Regions from separate parts of the Streptomyces sp. NPDC000345 genome, predicted to be linked through region 2. Evidence: riboswitches for the same ligand, from Rfam matches in the RefSeq annotation. Region 2 holds a riboswitch; the other holds the start of a gene.
What was found. A riboswitch is a leader RNA that binds a small molecule or an ion and turns the genes downstream of it on or off. The one in region 2 is predicted to bind cyclic di-AMP.
Positions count from the first base shown of each region.

Region 1 (7,029 bases), on a different contig from region 2:
GTCGGCCCGGCCGGGGTCACAGCCTCGGGTCCACCGGCTCCGACTCCAGCGCCAGCACGCCGAACACCGCCTCGTGGACCCGCCACAGCGGCTCGCCCTCGGCCAGCCGGTCCAGGGCCTCCAGACCGAGGACGTACTCGCGGATCGCGAGGGAACGCTTGTGGTTCAGGAAGCGTCCGCGCAGACGGGCGAGGTTGTCCGGGCGCGTGTACTCCGGGCCGTAGATGATCCGGAGGTACTCGCGGCCCCGGCACTTGATGCCGGGCTGGACCAGGCGGCCCTGCCCGTCGCGCACGACCGCGCCGAGCGGCTTGACGACCATGCCCTCGCCGCCCCGGCCGGTCATCTCCAGCCACCAGTCGACGCCGGCCCGCACCGACTCGGGGTCGGCGGTGTCGACGTACAGGCGGCGGGTGGTCTGCAGCAGACCGGTGCTGTCGTGCTCCACCAGGCGGTCCAGCAGGGCCAGCTGTCCGTCGTGGGGCAGGCCCGCCAGGCTGCGGCCCTGGACCGCCAGGATCTGGAACGGTGCCAGGCGCACGCCGTCCAGGCCCTCGGTCGACCAGCAGTAGCGCCGGTACGCCTCCGTGAACGCGGCCGCGTCCGAGGCGCGTTCACGCTGCCGGGTCAGGAGGTCCGCGACGTCGACGCCCCTGGCCGCGGCGCCCTCCAGGGCGGCCAGCGCCCCCGGGAAGACGGCCCCGGAGGCGGCGCCCACCGCCGCGTACTGCGAGCGCAGCAGCCCCGACGCCTTCAGCGACCACGGCATCAACTCGGCGTCCAGCAGCAGCCAGTCCGTGTCGAGCTCCGTCCAGATCCCCGCCTCGTCGACGGCCGTCCGTATGCGGCCGAGGATCTCCTCCGTCACCGACGCGTCGTCGAAGAACGGGCGGCCGGTGCGGGTGTACAGCGATCCCGTCGGCCCGTCCACGCCGAAGCGCCTGCGCGCCGCGTCGGCGTCGCGGCACACCAGGGCCACCGCCCGCGAGCCCATGTGCTTCTCCTCGCACACGACCCGCTCGACACCGTCCGCGGCGTACTGCGCGAACGCCTCCGCCGGGTGCTCCAGATAGCCCTCCACCCGGCTGGTCGCCGTCGGGGCCATGGTCGGCGGCAGGTACGGCAGCAGGCGCGGGTCGACCGCGAAACGGCTCATGACCTCCAGGGCCGCGGCCGCGTTCTCCTCGCGGATCGAGATCCGTGCCTGGCCGTCGTAACGGGTCTCGACGATCCGCCGGCCGTGGACGTCCGCCAGGGACAGCGGACGTCCGTCGTGCCCGCCGGGCGCCTCCGACTTCAGCGGCCGCGCCGGCTCGTACCAGACCCGCTCCGCCGGTACGTCGACCAGCTCGCGCTCCGGCCAGCGCAGCGCGGTCAGCTTGCCGCCGAAGACGGCCCCGGTGTCCAGGCAGATGGTGTTGTTCAGCCAGGTGGCCTCCGGGACGGGCGTGTGGCCGTAGACGACGGCCGCCCGGCCCCGGTAGTCCTCCGCCCACGGGTAGCGCACCGGCAGGCCGAACTCGTCGGTCTCGCCCGTGGTGTCGCCGTACAGCGCGTGCGAGCGGACCCGGCCCGAGGTGCGGCCGTGGTACCGCTCCGGCAGACCGGCGTGGCAGACCACCAGCCGGCCGCCGTCGAGGACGTAGTGGCTGACCAGTCCGTCGATGAACGCCCGGACCTCGGCCCGGAACTCCTCGCTCTCGCCCTCCATCTGCTCGATCGTCTCGGCCAGTCCGTGGGTGTGCTGGACCTTGCGGCCCTTGAGGTGACGGCCGTACTTGTTCTCGTGGTTGCCCGGCACGCACAGGGCGTTGCCCGACTCGACCATCGCCATCACGCGCCGCAGCACACCCGGGCTGTCCGGGCCGCGGTCGACGAGGTCGCCGACGAACACCGCCTGCCGGCCCTCCGGGTGGACGCCGTCGGTGTAGCCCAGCTTGCCCAGCAGCGACTCCAGTTCGGCGGCGCAGCCGTGGATGTCGCCGATGATGTCGAAGGGACCGGTGAGGTGGGTCAGGTCGTTGAACCGCTTCTCGGTGACGACGGTGGCGTTCTCCACGTCCTCCACGCCCCGCAGGACGTGCACCTTGCGGAAGCCCTCCCGCTCCAGGTGGCGCAGCGAACGCCGGAGTTCGCGGGTGTGGCGCTGGATGACCCGGCGGGGCATGTCGGCGCGGTCGGTACGGGCCGCGTTGCGCTCGGCGCACACCTCCTCCGGCACGTCGAGCACGATGGCGATGGGCAGCACGTCGTGCTTCCTGGCCAGGTCGACCAGTTGCCGGCGGGAGTCCTGCTGGACGCTGGTCGCGTCGACGACCGTGCGGCGGCCGGCCGCGAGCCGCTTGCCCGCGATGTAGTGCAGGACGTCGAAGGCGTCCCCCGTCGCGCTCTGGTCGTTCTCGTCGTCGGAGACCAGGCCTCGGCAGAAGTCGGAGGAGATGACCTCGGTGGGCTTGAAGTGCTGTCGCGCGAACGTCGACTTGCCGGATCCGGACGCGCCGATCAGCACGACGAGGGACAGGTCGGTGACGGGAAGCACCCGGCCCCCGGTCCGGTTCTGAGTCTGGGTCCCGGTCTGGGTCTCGGTCTCGGTCATGCCGCCTTCGCCTCCTTCTCGTGCGTGGTGTTCGTGGTGGGCGCGCTCAGTTCGAACACGGCCATCTGGGTGGGCGGCCCCACCTCCGGGTCGTCCGGGCCGACGGGACCGAACCGCACCTCGTAGCCGTGCCGTTCGGCCACCGTGGACGCCCAGGCGCGGAACTCCTCGCGGGTCCACTCGAAGCGGTGGTCGCCGTGCCGGACGTGTCCGGCCGGGAGGCTCTCCCAGCGGACGTTGTACTCGACGTTCGGGGTGGTCACCAGGACCGTGCGCGGGCGGGCCGAGCCGAACACCGCGTACTCCAGGGCCGGCAGCCGGGGCAGGTCGAGGTGCTCGATCACCTCGCTGAGCACGGCGGCGTCGTAGCCCCGCAGGCGGGTGTCGGTGTACGCGAGCGAGCCCTGCAGGAGCCGGACGCGCGACGCCTGCCGCTCGCCCATCCGGTCCAGCTTCAGGCGCCGGGCGGCGATGGTGAGCGCGCGCATCGACACGTCGACGCCGACGATCTCGGTGAACCTCGGGTCCTTCAGCAGCGCCTGCACCAACTCGCCCTGGCCGCAGCCGAGGTCGAGCACGCGCGTGGCGCCGGACGCCGTCAGCGCGGCGATGATCGCGTCCCGCCGCTGCACGGCCAGCGGGGTGGGCTTCTCCTCGGTCTCCGCCTCCGCCCCGACCGCGTTGTCGATGTCCTCGACCTCGCTGTCGTCGGTCTCGGCGAGCCGCACCAGCTCCAGGCGCTCCATCGCCTGCCGGGTCAGCGACCAGCGGCGCGAGAGATAACGGCTGGTGATCAGCTTCTGCTCGGGGTGCTGGGGCAGCCAGCCCTCACCCGCGCGCAGCAGCTTGTCGACCTCGTCGGAGGCGACCCAGTAGTGCTTGGCGTCGTCCAGGACCGGCAGCAGCACGTACAGATGGCGCAGTGCCTCGGCGAGGGTCAGCGTCTCCGACTCCAGGACGAGGCGCACGTACCGCGAGTCGCCCCACTCGGGGAACTCGGTGTCGAGGGCCACCGGGTCGGCGGTCACCGTCCAGCCGAGCGGCTCGAAGAGCCGCCTGACGAGACCGGCGCCGCCCCGGGCGGGCAGCGCGGGCACCTCGACGCGCAACGGCCTGGGCTGAGCGGGGAGTTCGGGCTTGGCGGTGCACACGCCCCGCATCGCGCTGGAGAAGACGGCGCTCAGCGCCACGGCGAGCAGCGAGGAGGCCGCGTACGGGCGGTCGTTGACGTACTGGGCGAGCGCCGCGTCGGGAGCGCCGCCGCGGCCCTTTCCCTTGCCGCGCCTGACCAGCGCCACGGCGTCCACCTCCAGCAGCAGCGCCGCCGTGCACCGCTGGGCGTCGGCCTCGGGATAGAGGACGTGCGCCGTGCCGTAGGAGGTGGAGAACGCCTGCGCTCTGTCGGGATGCTTGTGCAACAGGAAGCCCAGATCGGTGGCGGGGCGTTCGGGGGTGCCGGTGGTGGAGATCGTCAGGAACACAGGTCCGAGTATGGGTGCCACTGGGCCCATGCCGGTACTGGATTAGGACAGCAGAAGACCCCTGCCATGTCGGCAGGGGTCCTATAGGACACCGTGAGGGACTACCTGATGTGCCGGTAGAGCGTGGCGCGGGAGACTCGCAAGAGCCTTGGCACTGGCAGTGATGCTCTCCCCCCTGGCCTTACGCGCCTTGGCCACAGTCAGCACGTCCTCAGTTCTGGTCCCTCCTGCGACGCGGCTGGCTCTCCAACGTCGCCTTCAGTAGCCCCGATCACCTCGTCCAGCGCATCCGACGCGGGCTACGGCACATCCACGGAGAGCAGTGACAAAACTTCCGACTTTGCAAAACCTCCCTTCTCCCCTATCTGGTTACTCGCCTCATGACGGGTAGTGCATGTTCATCACGCGGTATGCCTTGACCACCATCTTAGGCATACGGTACAGCGATAGAATCAGGCACTTGTCTCCCTTCTGGTTAATTGCCGGCTCAATGGCCAGGATTTCCACGGTTTTACCGTTACGCAACTTCAGATGGTCACCCGCCTTCAACTTCTTCGCTTGCTTCGTTGCCGGTCTGTAGATGTCGGTCACCTCCTTTCTTCGACGTACTTCAATCTTCCCACTCACCACCGACAAACGGACATGAGTCATTCCGCTTGCGAAGAAGCCTTGAAGGGACAGATGTCCGCCCCGGGGTGTACGTCGTCCGCACCGCCACCCCCTACGAGCCCCTGAGATCCGTCGCACGCCGGGAGCCGCCCGACATTGATGAAAGGAAGCGAACATCCTCGATCTCAAAGAAGTCCATGTACATGACGATCGAGACCTCGAAGTCGAAATGGTCTCGGCTCTCGCGGAGAGGTCTACACGCATCCACCTGTGGCAACTGCATCTGAAGCCTGACGGACCGTCAAAGTCCGCTTGGCCAGGGTGGATTCGCACGATTGTCCGATCAATCAAAGCCGGTCGTGACACACGCCACAAACACCAGTTTCGATTGGGATTTTCGGTCTTTCATACGTCACGATCCTCTGCACTGCCCAGCAGATTCGCAGGGCGGTCCTGGCGGATGCCGAGTCCTGCCGCCGCCCGGATGCCACCGACACACACATCAAGTCGGCAGGAGTGGGGGACCCGAGCACGACGGGTCGCCGGAACGGTCACGCCATGATCGGGACGAGCAGCCCTTGGGGTGAAGCCGCAGCAGCGGCCGGGCAACTTCGCCAGCCCGAATCCGACAGGTCATCCTTCACAGGCATCTGACGAAGGGTTGCGCATGTCTGCGCTTCATGTCGCCCCGTCCAACCCGCAGAGCCGCACGGCTCTGGCGCGTGTGCGAGACGTGATGTTCGGGATCTCGATCTCGTTCAACGTCGGGTTGGTCGCGGGCATCGTCCACCGGTTGGCGGAGGAAAGGGCCACCTTCTTCGATGCCCTGGGGACGGGGTGTGCGGCTGGAGGTTGGACCGCTGTGTTCGTCGTGGCGGTCCTGGCCTACGTGTGGAATGGACAGTGAGGCCTATGTCCTGATCACACGTTCTTGACTGCCGGTAGAAGTTGGGCGGATGACAACGTCCGCCCGACACTTTCCAAGATGGCCACCAGGGGACCGGTGGCCTCTGAGGAACCTGGGGGGTCTGATGCAAACCGTCAGACCCTCCAAGGTCATCTGTAGCCGAGACTGCGGTGCCGCTCTCGCCGGCCGCCGTTTCTCCTCCTACTACTCCAGCCGTAGACCGTGATCTTCACGGTTTTCGGACTGCTGGTTGCTGGTCGTGACCGGCGCGTGTTCGGTCTGCTGGCATCGCGTCAGCAGTCGGCGGGTCACCCCGTTGTGTCTGCCGGGTGGCCGGACTCGGCGAAGGGTCCCTGGTCGGTCCGCAGTGAGTAGAGCACGTCGTACACCTCGCGGCGGACCTCGACCGCTTCGTACGCGGCAGGGATGGTGCGGGCGAGCTCGGTCCCGCGGAACGCGTCGAGCGCCTCCTGGCTCTCGAAGAAGTAGATGCCGCACACATCGCCGGTTTCACTGTCACGGCCGTAGATCTTCTGCAGCAGACCGGGTACGTCGTGGAAGCGGGGGCGCCGCTCCAGCAGGCGCCGCTCGAACTCCTGCGCATCGAGTCCGGATGTGATCCGGACGAAGAGGATGGCGGGCATGGTGCCACCTCCGTCCCTGAGGCGCCTCTGAGCCCAGTCTATTTGTCGGATGTCTTCGAGACGGGTCCAGTGGTCAGGCTGGATTCGTGATCTTGCTGGTGGCGGCCGGTGCGGGGACTGGTGCGGCCACCGTTGATCATCGTGAGTCGTGTGGACTGACGAAGAGACGGTAGCCGCAGGTCACAGCATAGATCCCGCCCGGTGGCGGGAGGCGTTCGAGGTGGCCATGGGCCGTATTGCGGGCCGGTTCACACGGGTCGAGCCCCGGCTGCGGGCCGGGCGGCTGGTGTGCTGGGTCCGCTGTCGGACCTCCCGCGGAAAAACTGCGAGATCGGCCGGGGTGCACGCGGGAAATTCGCGGCCTCCTCGCCGGCCTCGGTGGTGGTGCGGCGGACCAGGCCGGCCGGGGACGGCGGACTCGCCGGGTCTCACGGTGACCCGGCGCGGCGGGTCGCCGTGGGGGGCGGTGTCATGTGCCGATCCGCCGGAGACGGCCCGCCGGACCGGATCCGGCGGGCGTCCGGCCCTACGGCAGCTGCGACTGCACCTGGGCGGAGATCAGCTCCAGGTGGTCCAGGTCGTGCAGGTCGAGGACTTGGAGGTAGATCCGGCGGGAGCCGGTCTCGGCGTAGCGGCCGATCTTCTCGACGACCTCGCCCGGGGTGCCGGCCAGGCCGTTGGTCTTGAGTTCCTCGACCTCGCGGCCGATCGCGGCGGCGCGGCGGGCGACCTCCCGGTCGTCCTTGCCGACGCAGACGACGAGGGCGTTGGAGAAGGTGATCGCGTCGGCGT
Region 1 is NZ_JBIAZE010000014.1:201,287-208,315, reverse strand. It holds gene ACFY30_RS29900 (polynucleotide kinase-phosphatase) at 17-2,596, opposite strand; gene ACFY30_RS29895 (3' terminal RNA ribose 2'-O-methyltransferase Hen1) at 2,593-4,077, opposite strand; gene ACFY30_RS29890 (hypothetical protein) at 4,456-4,668, opposite strand; cyclic di-AMP (ydaO/yuaA leader) riboswitch at 5,148-5,350, shown strand; gene ACFY30_RS29885 (hypothetical protein) at 5,354-5,593, shown strand; gene ACFY30_RS29880 (YdhR family protein) at 5,902-6,237, opposite strand; gene ACFY30_RS29875 (LLM class F420-dependent oxidoreductase) at 6,764-7,029, opposite strand, start outside.
Region 1: linked by a shared signal. The riboswitch ahead of ACFY30_RS29885 (hypothetical protein) and the one ahead of ACFY30_RS02955 (NlpC/P60 family protein) in region 2 are both predicted to bind cyclic di-AMP.

Region 2 (7,029 bases):
CGCAGCAGCAGCCGCTTGGGCTTGCTGTCGCCGAAGTCGATCGTCGCCTCCGCGTTCGCGCCCGTGCCCTTCACGCCGACCACCGTGCCCAGCCCGAACTGGTCGTGGGTGACGCGGTCGCCGACGGCCAGCGCGACCACCGGCTTCTCCGCCCCCGCCCTGCGCGTCGCGAAGCCGGAGGCGCCGGCGGCCGAGGAACGCGAGCGGGAGGACGAGGCCAGCGACGACGCCACCCCGGAGACCGGACCGGAGGACACGGGCGCGGTGGCTCCCGTCCGCTTCCAGTCCACGTGCGTGGCCGGGATCTCCTCCAGGAACCGGGACGGCGGGTTGTACGACGGCTGCCCCCAGGCGCTGCGCATCGCGGACCGCGTGAGGTAGAGCCGCTCGCGCGCGCGGGTGATGCCGACGTAGGCCAGGCGCCGCTCCTCCTCCAGCTCCTTGTTCTGGCCGAGGGCGCGCATGTGCGGGAAGACGCCGTCCTCCATGCCGGTGAGGAAGACGACCGGGAACTCCAGGCCCTTGGCGGTGTGCAGGGTCATCAGGGTGATGACGCCGGAGCCGTCCTCGTCCTCGTCGGGGATCTGGTCGGAGTCGGCGACGAGCGCGACCCGCTCCAGGAATTCGGCGAGGGAGCCGGAGGTCTCGCCCTCGCCGGACTCCTGCTCGAACTCCAGTGCCACGGCGGCGAGTTCCTGGAGGTTCTCGATGCGGGTCTCGTCCTGCGGGTCGGTGGAGGCCTGCAACTCGGCGAGGTAGCCGGTGCGTTCCAGCACCGCCTCCAGGACGGTCGCGGGGCCCGCGCCGGACTCGACGATCGTCCGCAGCTCCTCCATCAGGGCGTTGAACCGCTTCACCGCCTTCGTCGACCGCGCGGCCATGCCGTACGCCTCGTCGACCCGCTTCAGTGCCTGCGGGAAGCTGATCTTCTCCCGCTGGGAGAGGGCGTCGATCATCGCCTCCGCGCGGTCGCCGATGCCGCGCTTGGGGACGTTGAGGATGCGGCGCAGCGGGACGGAGTCCTCCGGGTTGGCGAGAACCCGCAGGTAGGCCAGGACGTCCCGGACCTCCTTGCGCTCGTAGAAGCGGACCCCGCCGACGACCTTGTACGGCAGGCCGACGCGGATGAAGACCTCTTCGAAGACACGGGACTGGGCGTTGGTGCGGTAGAAGACGGCGACGTCGCCGGCCTTCGCGTCGCCCGCGTCCGTCAGCCGGTCTATCTCGTCGGCGACGAACTGCGCCTCGTCGTGCTCGGTGTCGGCGACATAGCCGGTGATGCGCGCGCCCGCGCCCGCGTTGGTCCACAGGTTCTTGGGGCGGCGGGACTCGTTGCGCTCGATGACTGCGTTGGCCGCGGAGAGGATCGTCTGCGTGGAGCGGTAGTTCTGCTCCAGGAGGATCGTCGTCGCGTCCGGGTAGTCCTCCTCGAACTGGAGGATGTTGCGGATCGTCGCGCCCCGGAAGGCATAGATCGACTGGTCGGCGTCACCCACGACGCACAGCTCGGCGGGCGGCACGTCGTACGCGCCGGGCGGTACGTCGACCGGGTGCTCAAAGGTGCCGACCAGCTCCCTGACCAGCGCGTACTGGGCGTGGTTGGTGTCCTGGTACTCGTCGACGAGGACATGCCGGAAGCGGCGGCGGTAGTGCTCGGCGACGTCCGGGAAGGCACGCAGCAGATTGACCGTCGTCATGATCAGGTCGTCGAAGTCGAGGGCGTTCGCCTCGCGCAGACGGGACTGGTACATCGCGTAGGCCTGGGCGAGGGTCTTCTCGAAGCCGTCGGCGGCCTGGGCGGCGAAGTCCTCCTCGTCGATCAGCTCGTTCTTCAGGTTGCTGATCTTGGCGCTGAAGGACTTCGGGGGGAAGCGCTTGGGATCGAGGTCCAGGTCGCGGCAGACCAGGGCCATCAGACGCTTGGAGTCGGCGGCATCGTAGATCGAGAACGACGACGTGAAGCCGAGCTTCTTGCTCTCGCGGCGCAGGATGCGCACGCACGCGCTGTGGAAGGTCATCACCCACATCGCGTTCGCGCGCGGGCCGACGAGCTGCTCGACCCGCTCCTTCATCTCGCCCGCGGCCTTGTTGGTGAAGGTGATCGCGAGGATCTGGCCCGGGTGGACGTCCCGCTCGGCGAGGAGGTGGGCGATGCGGTGGGTGAGCACACGGGTCTTGCCGGAGCCGGCGCCGGCGACGATGAGCAGGGGGGTGCCGGCGTGGACGACGGCCGCGCGCTGGTTGTCGTTGAGCCCCTCCAGGAGCGCCGCCGCGTCGAGCGCCGGGCGCGGGGCGCCGTCACGGTAGTAGGCGTCGCGGTCCGGGGGCACGTCGAACTTCCCGCCGAACAGATCGTCCGGAACCGGTTCCGGAGTGTGATCGTCCTCGGGCGGCGGCGGGGGTTCCTCCTCGGGGCCGCGTGGGCCCTGGAGGTCCGCCAGGAAGCTGTCGTCAAAGAGGCTGCTCATCGCTCTCCGAGTCTAGGGTGCCCCACCGACAACGCGGACCCGTCCCGGGAACATGCCCGGCGGCCCGCCCCCGGGGAACCGGAACGCGGCCTTCACTCACTCCCCGGAGCGGGGGGTGCACGGTCCGCGACCCTCGCCCGGACTTTGCCCGATGTCACGAAAATGTATCGGGCATATCACCCATCAACCTTCACAGGGACCACACGAGTTGGCTACCGTGCCGGGCAGGCCGCACGACCCCCACCGGCGAACCCCGCCGGGCCGCGCGGCCTCCGCCGAGTCCGGCGCGCCCCCTCGCGGCAGCCGGAGCCGGGGACCCACCGAGACCTTGGGGTGAATCGGCCCGACTCCCCTTCGGAGCAGGCCGTAGGGCAACCCTTCCGAACCACCCGCCCGAACCCGACAGCTAACCCGGTAGGCGGACCGTTGGAAGGAGTCGCCTCCCTTGGCGTCGCAGCACCGCAAGCCGCGTTCCGCGGGTTCGCGCGTGGCGGGCATCCGCACGCCCGCCCTCGCCACAGCCGCCCTCACCTCCGTGGCCCTGCTCTCCCAGACGGCGAACGCCGCGCCGTCCGACGACGGCAAGCCGAGCCTGGAGGAGGTCGAGAAGAAGGTCGACGACCTCTACCGCCAGGCGGAGTCGGCGACCGAGAAGTACAACGCCGCCAAGGAGAAGACGACCAAGCAGCGCAAAAGGGTCGACACCCTCCTCGACGACGTCGCCCAGCGCACCCAGAAGCTCAACGAGGCGCGGGAGGAGCTGGGCTCCTTCGCCGCGGCCCAGTACCGCACCGGCGCCTCCGCGCCCGACACGGCGACCTTCCTGCTCGCGGACTCGCCGCAGGACTACTTCGACCAGACGCAGCTGATGAGCCGGCTGACCGACCGCCAGAAGGGCGCGGTCGACGACTACTTCACCGAGCAGTCGGCGACGATGAGGAAGCGCCAGGAGGCCACCGAGAGCCTCGCGACGCTCACCGACACACAGGGCGACCTGAAGACCGCCAAGGCCACGGTCCAGAAGAAGCTCGGCGACGCGCGCGAGCTGCTGTCGCAGCTGACGGCCCAGGAGAAGGCGCGGCTGGCGGCGATCGAGAAGCAGAAGCAGGAGGAGGCCGCGCGCAAGGCGGCGGAGCTCGCCCGGCAGCAGGCCGCCGAACAGGCCGCCCAGCAGCAGAGCGCCGACACCACCGGGACGGCCGGCTCCTCGACGTCCACCACGGACTCGTCGTACGCCACCAAGGCCGAGAAGGCGCTCGCCTTCGCCCGTGCGCAGATAGGCAAGCCGTACGTGTGGGGTGCCACCGGCCCCGACTCCTACGACTGCTCCGGCCTCACCCAGGCCGCCTGGAAGGCCGCGGGCGTCACCCTCCCCCGCACCACCTACGACCAGGTGAACGCCGGCACCACCGTCTCCCTCGCCGACGCCCAGCCCGGCGACCTGGTCTTCTTCTACGACGACATCAGCCACGTCGGCCTCTACATCGGCAACGGCATGATGATCCACGCCCCGAAGCCCGGCGCGTACGTCCGCGAGGAGTCGATCTACTACGACGGCGAGTCGGCCATCCACAGCGTGGTGCGCCCGGCCTGAGACACGCCCACGGGCCGCCCGGCCCGATCCACGCGCGCGTGGACCGTTTTCCGCGGCCACGCGCGCGTCCGTGTCGGGTGCGGCCACCCGCGCGTGTTTGCGGCCCCCCGCGCGTGTGCCCCCGCACAGGCCGCTCCGCACTCCCTAGCATCGGCCCCATGTCCGGCTCCTCCTCCCTGCGCGCCTGGTGGGCGCGGCGTCCGCCGGCGGCCGGGGCCGCCGTTCTGGCCACCGGCGTCCTGTCGGTCGGACTGCACCTGGCGGGATCCGAGGTGCTGTCCCGTGTCGCGCTGGCGCTGGCCGGCGCCGCGTGGGTGGCCCTGGGCGCGGACTTCGCCGTACGGCTGGTGCGGCAGCGCGAACGGTGGCGGGCGGAGGCCGGCACGCCGGACGGACTGACCGCCGTGGCCGCCACGACCGTCCTCGGCACCCGCGTCTCGGCGCTCGGCTGGCAGACCCTCGCCTGGGCGCTGCTGGCCCTGTCGGCGGTGCTGTGGCCGCTCCTGCTGGCGGGGGTCGCGCGGCACGTCCTCCGGCATGTCGCGGGGCACCGGGAACGGCGGCTGCCCGGGGACGTGTTCCTGTGCTGTGTGGCCACCCAGGGGCTCGCGGTGCTGGCCGCCACGCTCGCCAGGGCGGAGGCCACGACCTGGCCGGCGTACACCGCGCTCGCGCTGTTCTGGCTGGGGCTGGTGCTCTACGCGCCGATGCTGGCCCTGTTCGACTGGCGTCAGGTGGCCCAGGGTGCGGGGGACCAGTGGGTGGCGGGCGGGGCGCTGGCGATCTCCGCGCTGGCGGGGGCGAGGCTCATCACCGCCGACCGCGCGGAGTACCTGTGGAACGCCGACGACCGGGGCGTCCTGCGCGTGCTGACCGTCGCGCTGCTCGTGCTCTCGCTGTGCTGGTACGGCGCCCTGCTCGCCGCCGAGGTGCTCTGGCCCCGGCCGCGCTACGACACGCGGCGGTGGGCGACGGTGTTCCCGATGGGGATGACTGCGGTGGCGATGCTGTCCGTCGCCACCGCAGTCCGCGTCCCCGGTCTGAAGGGGCCCGGGGAGGTACTGCTGTGGGTCGCGGTGGGGGCGTGGCTGGTCGTGGCGGTCGCGGCCCTGGCCTTCACCGGATCCACCGGCTCCGGCCCGTCCGGGGGGTCCGGCGGGGTTGACGAGTCCGGCGGGTCCGGCGGGTCCCTCAGGTCCAGAGGACCGCGATGAAGATGTTCGCGACGGTCAGCAGGCCGACCAGCCCGAACAGGCACTTGTCCACCTTCTCGTCGTCCCGCTTCACGTAGACCAGGCCCAGGATCACGACCAGCAGCGCCAGCTTCACACCGATCTTGACGTTGTTGACGGGCTCGTCGTCCGCCTGGTTCAGGCCGACCAGGATCACGCCCGTGATCAGCATCGTCGCCGCGCCGTGCAGCATCGCGGGGACGAAGCGGGCCGTGCCCTGGCCCATCGCCTTCATCTGCGTGAGGAAGCCGCCGAGGAGCGCGGCGATGCCGATGATGTGCAGGCCGACGAAAAGATGGATGAGTACGTCCATGAGGCCGGATGCTAATCAGCCGTGCGGGCGCCGCTCACACCGGCCCTCCCCTGGTGGCCCCGGTTGCCTCCGTGCGCCCCATAGCACCCTGCCGTACCGAGGTATGCCGGAATCGCCGCATCGGTCACCGTGCCGCGCGAACCCGACACCCCTGGTCCGGCCTCCCGGGCAGAAACCGTCGTCCTGCGGTCCGCTCCCGCCTTTTCCGTACATCGCGTTACCGACCTGTCACCGTCGGGCCTAGCGTCCTCCCCCAGGTGACCGGCTCCCCACCGCCGCCCGGGCCAGGGGCGGCAGTCGGCCACCACCGCCGAGAAGGTCCGGCGGCGCGCCCCGCTCCCCCTGTGCGGGCCGCCGTCGGACAGGTCAGCCGCTTCCCTCGGTCGTCCGTCCGCTCCCCCGGACGGCCGACGGGTCGCCTGACAGCCGGGGTCCGTCCGACGACCGTCCGACGACCGCCCGGCCGAGGCGGTCGTACGAAAGGACGTGCAGTCCCACGTGGCAGCGCACCGCAAGCCCCGACAGCGCTCGCTCGGCGGCCGGACGGCCCGTACGGCGTTCACCCTCGCCCTTGCCGGCGCGGCGACGGCCACGGCCTTCGACGGGACCGGACAGGCCGAGCCGCAGCTGACCGCCGCGCAGATCAAGGCCAAGGTGGCGAAGCTGTACCAGGAGGCGGAGGCGGCCACCGAGAAGTACAACGGCGCGCGGGAGAAGGCCACCGCCGCCCAGCAGCACCTGGCGACGCTGCAGGACCAGGCCGCACGCAAGGAGGAGAAGCTCAACTCGGCGCGCGAGGCACTGGGTTCGATGGCGGCGGCGCAGTACCGCAGCGCCGGTCTCGACCCGGCCGTGCAACTGGCGCTCTCCGACGACCCCGACCAGTACCTCGACGGCGCCGCGTTCGCCGAACGGGCCGGCGACCGGCAGTCGGCCGCCGTCGCCCGCGCCCGCCACCAGCTGCGCGAGATCGAGCAGTTGCGCGGCTCCGCACGCGTCGAGCTGACCTCCCTCAAGGCCCGTCAGACCGAGCTGAGGAAACACAAGAAGACGATCACCGACAAGCTGGCCGCGGCCCGTGGTCTGCTCTCCCGGCTGACGGCGGCGGAACGCGCCCGGATCGGAGCGGACGCCGGCGGCACCGGCGTGAGCGACCGGGCCTCCCGCGCTTCCTCCGGCGCCCGCTACAGCCTCCAGGCACCCGGCACGAGCACCGCCCCCAACTCCCGTGCGGCCGCCGCCGTATCCTTCGCCTACACCAAGCTCGGCAGCCCCTACGTCTGGGGCGCCACCGGCCCCGACGCCTTCGACTGCTCGGGCCTCGTCCTGGCCGCGTACCGCTCGGCCGGAATCTCCCTGCCCCGCACGACATACGCCCAGATCGGCGCCGGCCGGCGCGTCTCCCGCTCCGAACTCCTCCCC
Region 2 is NZ_JBIAZE010000001.1:630,019-637,047, forward strand. It holds gene pcrA (DNA helicase PcrA) at 1-2,468, opposite strand, end outside; cyclic di-AMP (ydaO/yuaA leader) riboswitch at 2,746-2,906, shown strand; gene ACFY30_RS02955 (NlpC/P60 family protein) at 2,914-4,062, shown strand; gene ACFY30_RS02960 (tellurite resistance/C4-dicarboxylate transporter family protein) at 4,221-5,276, shown strand; gene ACFY30_RS02965 (hypothetical protein) at 5,254-5,607, opposite strand; gene ACFY30_RS02970 (NlpC/P60 family protein) at 6,106-7,029, shown strand, end outside.